2 regions of the Pyramidobacter sp. YE332 genome follow, and region 2 is predicted to be linked to the other one. Evidence: riboswitches for the same ligand, from Rfam matches in the RefSeq annotation. Region 2 holds a riboswitch; the other holds the start of a gene.
The links. A riboswitch is a leader RNA that binds a small molecule or an ion and turns the genes downstream of it on or off. The one in region 2 is predicted to bind thiamine pyrophosphate.

Region 1 (4,909 bases), 690 kb from region 2:
TCCTGCAGAGCAAGATCATCCGCGAACTGGCCGAGAAAGCTCCCTGCGTCATCGTCGGGCGCTGCGCCGATTACATCCTGCGCGACCGCACCGACTGCCTGAACGTGTTCATCCACGCGCCGCTGGCCGACCGCGTCGCCCGCGCCGTCGGCGAATACGGTCTGCCCGCGGAGGGCGCCGAAAAAACCGTGCAGCGCAACGACAAGATCCGCTCCAAGCACTACCAGTATTACGCCGGCAGCAAATGGGGCCATATCCATCGCTACCACCTCACACTCAACAGCAGCGCCTTCGGCTGCGAGGCCGCCGCGGCCCTGATCGTCGAGACCGCGCGGCGGTTCGGGTAAAACTGGCCGCAGACAAAGACGAATCAAAATGTTCCACGTGGAACACTCGGTTTGGAATGACGGATGACGCTTCTTTGCAAACTATTGACTGAAAATAAGGTGTCGCTTTTCGACAACGAACGAGCCGCCGCGGGGGATCTTTTTGCGTCCCCGCGGCGGCTCGTTTTTACAGAATGTCGATGTACTCGCCGGCCAGCGCCTTGTTCATGCTGCGCACGGCGCAGAATTTGCCGCACATGCTGCAGGTTTCGCTGTGGTCGTCTTCGGGGGCCCGGCTTGCGCGGATGGCTTTGGCGGTCTCCGGATCGACGGCTTCCAGCCACTGCGCGTCCCAATCGAGCTTGCGCCGCGCCGCGGCCATGCGGTCGTCCTGCTCGCGCGCGCCGGGAATGCCCTTGGCGATGTCGGCGGCGTGGGCGGCGATGCGGCTGGCGATGATGCCCTGTTTGACGTCGTCCACGTTGGGCAGGGCCAGATGTTCGGCGGGCGTGACGTAGCACAGGAAGGCCGCGCCGTTGGCCGCCGCCACCGCGCCGCCGATGGCGGCGGTGATGTGGTCGTAACCGGGGGCGATGTCGGTGACGAGGGGGCCGAGCACGTAGAACGGCGCGCCCCGGCAGATGGTCTGTTGCACTTTCATGTTGGCGGCGATCTGATCCAGCGGCACGTGCCCCGGGCCTTCGACCATGACCTGAACGTCCTTCGCCCAAGCGCGGCGGGTCAATTCACCGAGGCGGACGAGCTCCTCGATCTGGCAGACGTCGGTGGCGTCGGCAAGACAGCCGGGGCGGCAGGCGTCGCCGAGGCTGATGGTGACGTCGTGCTCGCGGCAGATGTCGAGGATCTCGTCGAAATGTGAGTAGAACGGATTTTCCTCGCCGGTCATGCTCATCCAGACGAAAACGAGGCTGCCGCCGCGGCTGACGATGTTCATCGCCCGTCCGCAGTTTCTGATCTGCTCGATGGTCTTGCGCGTGATGCCGCAGTGGAGCGTGACGAAATCGACGCCGTCCTCCGCGTGCAGGCGCACCACGTCGACGAAGTCCTGAGCGCTGAGCGTGGCGAGGTCGCGCCGGTAATGGATGACCGCGTCGTACACGGGCACGGTGCCGATCATGGCGGGACACTCGCCGCACAGTTTGCGGCGGAAAGGCTGCGTGTCGCCGTGGCTGGACAGGTCCATGATGGCTTCGGCGCCCATATTCACGGCGCTCATGACTTTCTGCATTTCCACGTCGTAGTCCTTGCAGTCGCGGCTGACGCCGAGATTGACGTTGATCTTGGTTTTGAGCATGCTGCCGACGCCGTTAGGGTCGAGGCCCCGATGCCCGCGGTTGGCGGGGATCACGGCTGTGCCTTCGGCCATCCAGCCCATCAGTTCCCGAACGCTGCGGCGTTCTTTTTTCGCGACGATCTCCATCTCCGGCGTGGCGATGCCGCGGCGCGCCGCTTCCATTTGCGTGTGGTAATTTCGCTCCATATGACGGACTCCTTTCCTGCTTCCGCTGCGGACAGCGGATTTTCCGCGGAACCGGCGCTTTTGCCCGAACGAAAAACAAGGGAGCGGACTCCTCGTGCGGAGCCCGCTCCCTCCATTTTTTTCTGCGTCTTCCTCCGCGGGCATTATCCCAACAGGTTCACGGGTCGGAACGCCAGTTCCCTCTCAGCCTGCGTGACGCAAGCTCCCCGGTTCGCTCTTCGTTTGATGCAGGACCAGTCTAGCAGGCCGCGGCCGATTTGACAAGCGCCCCGCGGCGGCAAAAGGCGAAAAATTTCTATTTCCCGCGGCTTTTGCCGTAATCGAGCGCCAGCGCCGACAGCAGCTTCACGCCCAACGGCACGACGGCGTCGTCGACGCGGAACTCGGCGCTGTGATGCGGCGTGTCGGTGCCCATGCCGAGGTTGAAGTACGCGGCGGGGATTTTTTCGCCGTAGTAGCTGAAATCCTCGGATCCCATGGCGAACTCGCGTTCCACAAGACGATCCTCAAGCCCTTCGGCTTTCGCCACGTCCAGGATCCAGTCGGTGACGTCGGGATCGTTGACGGTGACCGGATAGACTTTTTCGTACTTCAGATCGGCCGTGCAGTTCCACGCCGCGGCGATGCCGTCGACGATGCGGTGGAAGCGTTCGGGCATGGCTTCGCGCGTTTCCATGTCGGAGCAGCGCACGGTGCCGCACATCGTGCAGGTATCGGGAATGACGTTGCGGGCTTCGCCGGCTTTGATGGCGCCGATGCCGACGACAACGGGTTCGAGCGCGCTCACTTCCTGCGGCGCGATGGCCGTCAGCGCCGGCACCAGGGCCGCCGCGCAGAGCATCGGATTGACGGCGCGGTGGGGGCTGGCGCCGTGGCCGCCCTTGCCACGGATGACGATGTCCCAGATGTCGGCGGAGGCCATCATCGGCCCTTTCTTCCAGCCGATTTTACCGGCCGGCATCTGGCTCTGCACGTGCTCGCCGATGATCGCGTCGACGCCTTCGAGCGCGCCGTCGGCGATCACCGCGGGCGCGCCGGAGCCGGGGCCCGCTTCCTCGGCGGGCTGGAACAGGAACCTCACCGCGCCGCAAAGTTCGTCCCGGTGCTCCTGCACCACCTGAACGACGCCGGCGAGGATAGCCGCGTGGGCGTCGTGCCCGCAGGCGTGCATGACGCCCGCGCATTCGGACGCGACGTCGTGGGACGGATCCTCGGCGACGGGCAGCGCGTCGATGTCGGCGCGGATCATCAGCGTCGGTCCGGGCTTGGCCCCCTTGATCTCGGCGACGAGGCCGCACTGAGTGCCCTTGAATCCTTTTTTGATCACGGAAACGCCGAGTTCCGCCATCCGGGCGGTGATTTTTTTCGTCGTCTCCACCTCGCGCCAGGAAAGTTCCGGGTGACGGTGAAGCTCGCGGCGCAAGGCCACGGCCGCTTCGGAAGCGCGTGTGACGCTGTCCTGCCTGTCTGCCATCATAAAAGACTCCTTTCGAATCGTTTGAATTGTCGGCCCCGCGCCGCGGAGCCGCTTTCAGCCGCAAAACTAGAAAAACTTGACGAGGAACGCCGCCAGGAACACGGAGGCGATGGTGACCGTGGTGAATCCGGCGATGAGCATCTTGGGAAGCACGTGCGAGAGGACGAACTCCCGCTCTTCGTCGCTGCCGCCCAGCTGAGCGGCGACTTCCTCGGAGATGATCAGCGTGCCGGGGAAACCGATCATGCACGTGGCGCTCAGCGCCGCGGAAAGGCCCCAGCTGTACTTGAATATTTTACTCAAAAGGATGGAAGCGATAAAGATGCCGGCGACCGTGGCACCGAAAACGATGAACAGCGGCCCGAGCAGATCGAGGATCATGCGCGGCGTCGCCTTGGCCAGCCTGATGTAAATGGGGATCATGATCGCGAACATGACCATGCCGTTCGCGTTGCCCAGCGTCATGATGTTCGTCTCGATGAAGCCCAGCTCGTGAAAGACGATGCCGAAAAGCAGCGCCATCACAAAAGGATGCACGGCGTCGCCCAGCAAGGACGCGGCCTTGAAGCTGAGCCAGGCGACGGCGAACGCTTTGGCGATGTAAACGTAGCTGGTCTGCCAGCGCTGGGGCATCGGCGGGATCAGTTTCTCCCACTTGGACGTGCCGGGCTGCCCCGCCGCCAGCGCGCGCTCGCCGGCGGCGAAACGGGCCTTGAGCTTTTTGCCCTCGTGCAGCAGGCAGTTGGAAGCGATGGGAATGCCGAAGAACCCCTGCACCGTCAGCAGCATCGTCACGAACACGCCGATCGCCGTCAGCCCCTTGGCGTCGGCCGCCTCGGTCATGATCAGCCCGGCCACGACGCCGCCCGACACCGGGCCGGTCGCCGCCACGGCATAGTCCCAGCCGATGAAAGGCGACGCGGCCAGTAGGATCGCGCCGGCGCCGGCGCACATGCCGAGGAACGACACCGCCACCGTCCTCCACTCCTCCCGCAGCTTGCGGGCATCCATCATGCTGCCCATCTGCACCATCAGCAGGGCGATGAACGACGTGGCCAGCGGCACCATCTTGCTGTCCTCGAAAAGAGTCGTCGGCACCCCGCTCCAGAACAAAGCCAGGAAAATCACCGAGCAGATGAACATCATGCTCACGCGGGCACGGGTCTTCATCGCCAGAAGGTTCGCCGCAGCGTACACGAGAGCGATGACCGTCAATGCGCTTAACTGATCCATAAATACCCCACCTTTCGGGAATTGGCAACGAAAATTTTTTCAAGCGCTTATTTTACGCAAAACGCCTCTCCGGAAAAGGCGTTTCGGTAAAAACGGGAGAATAAAAAAAGACCGGCTCCCGCATGGGGACCGGTCCTTGATCTTTGCGCCACGACGCGTTAAACGTCGGACCTCAAGGGGATTCCCACGCCATGGACGCCGTAATAAAAGCTAAAGTAGAACTGCTGCGAGCTCATTCTTCTCATGACGCGGGAACGCTCCTTTCTTTCTCAGTTAACGCCGCGCACCGCGACGAAAATATTTTTACACCCGGACACTAAAAAGTCAATACCTGAACAAGGCAAAGCTCCGGCATTTTTACTTTCTTCTTCC
Region 2 (4,909 bases):
TGGAGATCTTGAAGCTGCGGTTGCCGTAGCTGTCGTCGAATCCCTTGCGGTCGAAGAACTCATCGATCTCGGCCTTGGTGGGCAGCAGCGCCTGCTCCCCCCAGCGCACCTTGAGCCGCCCGTCCTCCGAGGCATCGCGCAGCAGGCGCATCATCTCGTAAGCGCAGCCGTCGGGCGTGTACTTGAAGTCGTCCGACTGGATGCTGGTGATGCCGCAGGCGAACAGATCCTTCTGGCAGGCCAGCACCATGTCCAGCAGCGTCTCCAAATCGGGCGCCGGCAGGTTGGCCTTGATGTTGTCGACGATATGTTCCTTGACGACGCCGTCGGGCGAGCCGTCGGGATTTTTCCCGGCGAACTCTCCCATCTTTTCCGCCGCGGCCCTGTCCAGCCCTACCAGCTCCATGGCCCTGGAGTTGAGCGCGCCGACGTGGAAGCACGTGCGCATGACCAGCAGCGGATAGTCCGCCGTCACGGCGTCGAGATCGGCCGCCGTGGGATAACGCTTCTCGTCGGTAAAATAGTCGTGGTTCCAGCCCTCGCCGAGCAGCCACAGCCCCGAGGACGGATCGTACTTCTCCAGCCCCTTTTTCATGCGCTCGACGACCTCGCCGACGGACTTCGTCCCCCGCAGGTCGACCGAGCCCAATTTGGACTTGGCGTAATGCAGGAAGTGCATGTGGCTGTCGTTGAAGCCGGGCATCAAAAACGCCCCGCCGCAGTCCAGCACTTCGAGTTCCTTTTGCGGATGCTCCTTCAGATAGGCCTCGGCCCCCTGTCGCTGCCCACGTACGCGAAGAAATCCCCGACGACGACCGCCGAATCGGCGGCCGGGTTCTCGCGGTCCATGGTGGCGATCGCCGCGTTGCGGATCCATAACGACATGCAAACACCCCGTCTCGTTTGTATGATACCGTCAGCTTTTGACGGCCGCTTTTCAGTTATTAAAATTTTTATGTGGCGCTTTGGGATTGTAACAATGCTACCTCACGGTGTCAACGTGAGGATTCAGCCCAGGAATCAAAGTTGGGGAAAGATGTTTTTCAACTCCGGCAGAGTCGGAAAAATGTTTCGGCGCGCGGCGGCACTCCGCAGCGCTCTGCAAACTATATTGGTGCTTTTTATCAAGAAATAGGATTCAGTCCGCTTCTCTGACGGCCCAGGCGTGGTCGAGCGGCCCCGAGCCGCGCCCGAGATCCAGTCCGGCCCGCAGCGCGTCGGTGACGTAGGCTTTGGCGCGGCGCACGCTTTCTTCGACGCTGCGCCCCATAGCGAGATGGCAGGCGATGGCCGACGAGAGCGTGCAGCCCGTGCCGTGAGTGTTGGGGTTGTCCAGGCGCGGCGAATTCAGCCAGACGAGACGTCCTTCGCTGAGGAGCAGGTCGTCGGCGCAGTCGGTCAGATGGCCGCCCTTGATCAGCACGGCGCCGCCCAGGCCGGCGGCGAGGCGCCGCGCCGCCCGTTCCATGTCGCCGTGATCGGCGATGGCGAAGCCGCAGAGTGCTTCCGCCTCGGGGATGTTGGGCGTGATCACCGTCCCCAATGGCAGCAGTTCGCCGCGCAGCGCGCCGGTCGCGTCTTCGTCGAGCAGGCGCGAGCCGCTGGTGGCGACCATGACGGGGTCGACGACGACGTTGCGCGCGCCGAAAGCCTTGAGCCGGGCGGCGATGGTCGAGATGATGGCGGCGCTGGACACCATGCCGATTTTCACGGCGTCGGGGCGGATGTCGTCGAAGACGCAGTCGATCTGCTGCGCCACGAATTCCGGCGAAGCTTCGAGCACGCCGAAGACGCCGGTGGTGTTCTGGGCGGTCAGCGCCGTGATCGCGCTCATACCGTACACCTTGTGGGCCGCCATGGTCTTGAGGTCGGCCTGGATGCCGGCGCCGCCCGAGCAGTCGGAACCGGCGATCGTGAGGACTTTGTATATCATCGGAAAGACTCCTTTGCGAAAAAATTTCAGGCGCCGAAGATTTCGTCGGCGAGGCGGCGCAGGCGACGCGCCGACGCTTCGACGTCGGGGGCGGCGAAGAGCGCCGAGACGACGGCCGCGCCGCACAGCCCCGTGCCTTTCAGCCGCGGCAGATTGTCCGCCGTGATGCCGCCGATGCCCACGACGGGAATGGAGACGGCGGCGGCGATGCGTTTCAGCTCGTCGAGCGAAAGCGCGGCAGTGGCGGCCTTGGTATCGGTCGGAAACAGCGCCCCCGAGCCGAGGTAGTCGGCGCCGCCCCGTTCGGCCGCGACGGCTTCCGCGACGTTGTGAGCCGAGACGCCGATGATTTTGCGCGGCCCGAGCCGCAGGCGCGCCGCGCGCGGATCCGCGTCGTCCTGTCCGAGGTGGACGCCGTCGGCGCCGCAGGCCAGCGCGATCTCGACGCGGTCGTTGACGATCAGCGGCGCGTTGTATCTTTTCACGACGGATCCGATCGCCAGCGCTTCGGCCAGAAAAAGGCCGTCGGGCAGGTCCTTCTCGCGCAGCTGCACCATCGTGGCGCCGCCGCGCAGCGCCTCTTCCACGGCCTGTGCCAGCGTCTTCGTCCCCAGCCAGCGGCGGTCGGTGACGGCGTAGAGGCGCAGCGATTCTCTTGAGCAGTTCATGAGTTTCCCTTCTTTCCATCAGAGGTGTTCACCAGAGGCGTTCGTCGCGGGGCGATTCTCGCCGCAGAAAAATGACGGGGGAGAGCCTGCGCGCCGGTTCTCCCCCGTCATTTTTCAGAAAGCGCTTCCTTCGCCGGCATGATCCCGTATCAGGTTCAAAGGGTCGAGGCCGTGCGGCCTCCTCTCAGCCCGCCTGTGCGGACTCCCCTGCGTGATGGAACTCCCGTTTGAAATTATAATCCCTGCGGCGCCCGCGTCAAGCGCGCAGCATTTCTTCCAGACGGCCGTCCTGCCACAGCGCGACGAGCGTGCCGTGGGCGACAGCCACCGAGCTTTCTCGGCCGGTGAATTCGTTGCTGACGGCGAGGGCGACGGAACTTTCCAGCACGGCGTCCGTCAGTTCGTATTTGAGGCCCCGCAGCGTGACGCCGCAAGCCGGCTCGCTCAGGCAGAACAGCGAGAGGTAGCCGCGATGCGCGGCGCTGAAGCGCAGCTCGCCGTCGGTCAGCGCTGTGGCGGTCTCGTTTTCTCCGGCCAAAAAGCCGCGCGCGCCGCGGCGCGAAAGGTACATCAGCGTCTGCAGGTTGGCGAGCGTGTGCGCCAGTCGACCGCCAAGTCCCCCCAGCAGGACGAAACGCTCGCAGCCGCGCGCCAGTCCTTCCTTGACGGCGAGCGCCATGTCGGTGTCGTCCTTGACGGGAGCGCAGCGCACGACGTTGCGGTGTTCGGGCACATAACCCAGCGAGTCGAAGTCGCCCAGCACCATGTCGATTGGCGCGCCGCGGCGGCGCAGCGATTCATAGCCGCCGTCGGCCGCGATCACATAATCGCCGGGCAGCGGCGCGAAAGCGGGGGCGTAGAACTCGCCGGCTCCCGCGATCCAGCAGACGGACTTATTCATGGACGGGCGGCGTCTGATCGCCGGGGGTCGCCTTCCGGGCGGCTTCGCGCTTCTCTTTCTGCTTGGCGTAGAAGTCGCCGTAGAGCTTTTTGTACACTTCGTAGTTGCCGAGGACTTTTTTGACGTAATCGTTGGTCTCGCGGAAGGGAACTCCTTCCATCCAGGCGTCCTGTTCCCAGCCGCCGCGCTCGGCGTTCCACTTGTTCACGTTGCCGCCACCGGCGTTGTAGGCCGATACGGCCCAGTCGAGGCGCTTGAAGCGGGCGATCAGGCCGCCGATGTGCGACGCGCCCATGGCGATGTTGTCGGAGGGATTGTAGGAGCTGTACTTTTTCAGGCCGATCTTTTTGGCTTCGCCGGCCGCCGTGGCCGGCATGAGCTGCATCAGGCCGGCCGCGCCCACCCAGCTGGTGGCGCGGGGATCGAACGAGCTTTCCTGCTTCATGATCGACCAAATCAGGAGCGGATCGACGCCGAACTTTTCGGCCTGCGCCTCGACGGCGGCGCGGTAGGGACGCGGGTAGACGAGCTCCAGCAGGGAGCGGGGGATCTCGCGGCCTTTCAGTTTGCTCTCGATGGCGCCGTGCAGGTCGGCGTACGCCTGCCCCTCGAGGCCGAGCCAGCGGGCCAGCTGGGAGCGGCGCATCCGGCTGGGCAGATCGTTTCTGCCGGTCAGCAGCATGCGGGCGTGGGTCATGAAGCCCCAGCGTTCCAGTTCGCTCGCGGGCGCGGGGGCGAGGTCCTTCGGCAGCGGCGCGTCGGCGATTTTGAGCGAGCCGCCGTCGAAGGCCATAAAGCTGTAGATGCTCAGGGCGTGGTCGTCTCCCAGTTCTTTCTCGTATTTTTCCGCTTCGCCGGCGCGCCCCAGATCGTTCAGCGCTCTGACGTGCCAGTAGAGCAGGCGGGCGGCGCTCAGGTCGCCGGGGTGAGCGGCCGAAAGTTTCCAGTTTTTCAGCGCCGTCTCGTAATCTTTGCGGCAGAAAGCGTCCCAGCCTTTGCCCCAGATCAGCGCGTTCGCGCGCGTCCCGTCGGGAAAGCGTTCGATGTAGTCGTCGCGCGCTTCCTCGGCTTTGCTCCAGCGGCTGGTGGCCAGCGAATAGAGCGCCGACGCGGCGCGGAACGCGTCTTTGTCGCCGGAGGCCTTGAGCAGGGCGGCCAGCGCCGCTTTTTCCGCCGGGCCGCCGATCATCAGCGACAGGCGCGAGAGCGAGCGGGGCACGTAATCGCCGTCTTTTTTGAAAACGAGCTTCTCGAAAAGCGGCGCGGCCAGCGGCGGCTTCCCCAGGCGCTGCCAGCACATGGCCAGATAATAAGTCCCCGACTCGCCGTAAGCGCCGCCCCATTTGAGCTGACTCAGGAACTTGACGCCGTCCTGATAACGGCCGTCGAGGTAGGCGGCGTAGCCGA

Region 1: another riboswitch for thiamine pyrophosphate. It lies ahead of thiC (phosphomethylpyrimidine synthase ThiC); the one in region 2 lies ahead of thiE (thiamine phosphate synthase).

Annotation. Positions count from the first base shown of each region.
Region 1 covers NZ_CP133038.1:2,578,076-2,582,984, forward strand. The annotation lists gene RAH42_RS12115 (cytidylate kinase-like family protein) at 1-347, shown strand, start outside; gene thiC (phosphomethylpyrimidine synthase ThiC) at 514-1,827, opposite strand; TPP riboswitch at 1,940-2,046, opposite strand; gene RAH42_RS12125 (M20 family metallopeptidase) at 2,123-3,301, opposite strand; gene RAH42_RS12130 (hypothetical protein) at 3,371-4,537, opposite strand.
Region 2 covers NZ_CP133038.1:493,127-498,035, forward strand. The annotation lists gene RAH42_RS02340 (amidohydrolase family protein) at 1-730, opposite strand, end outside; gene RAH42_RS02345 (hypothetical protein) at 757-885, opposite strand; gene thiD (bifunctional hydroxymethylpyrimidine kinase/phosphomethylpyrimidine kinase) at 1,139-1,933, opposite strand; gene thiE (thiamine phosphate synthase) at 1,960-2,601, opposite strand; TPP riboswitch at 2,710-2,820, opposite strand; gene RAH42_RS02360 (thiamine diphosphokinase) at 2,858-3,502, opposite strand; gene RAH42_RS02365 (transglycosylase SLT domain-containing protein) at 3,495-4,909, opposite strand, start outside.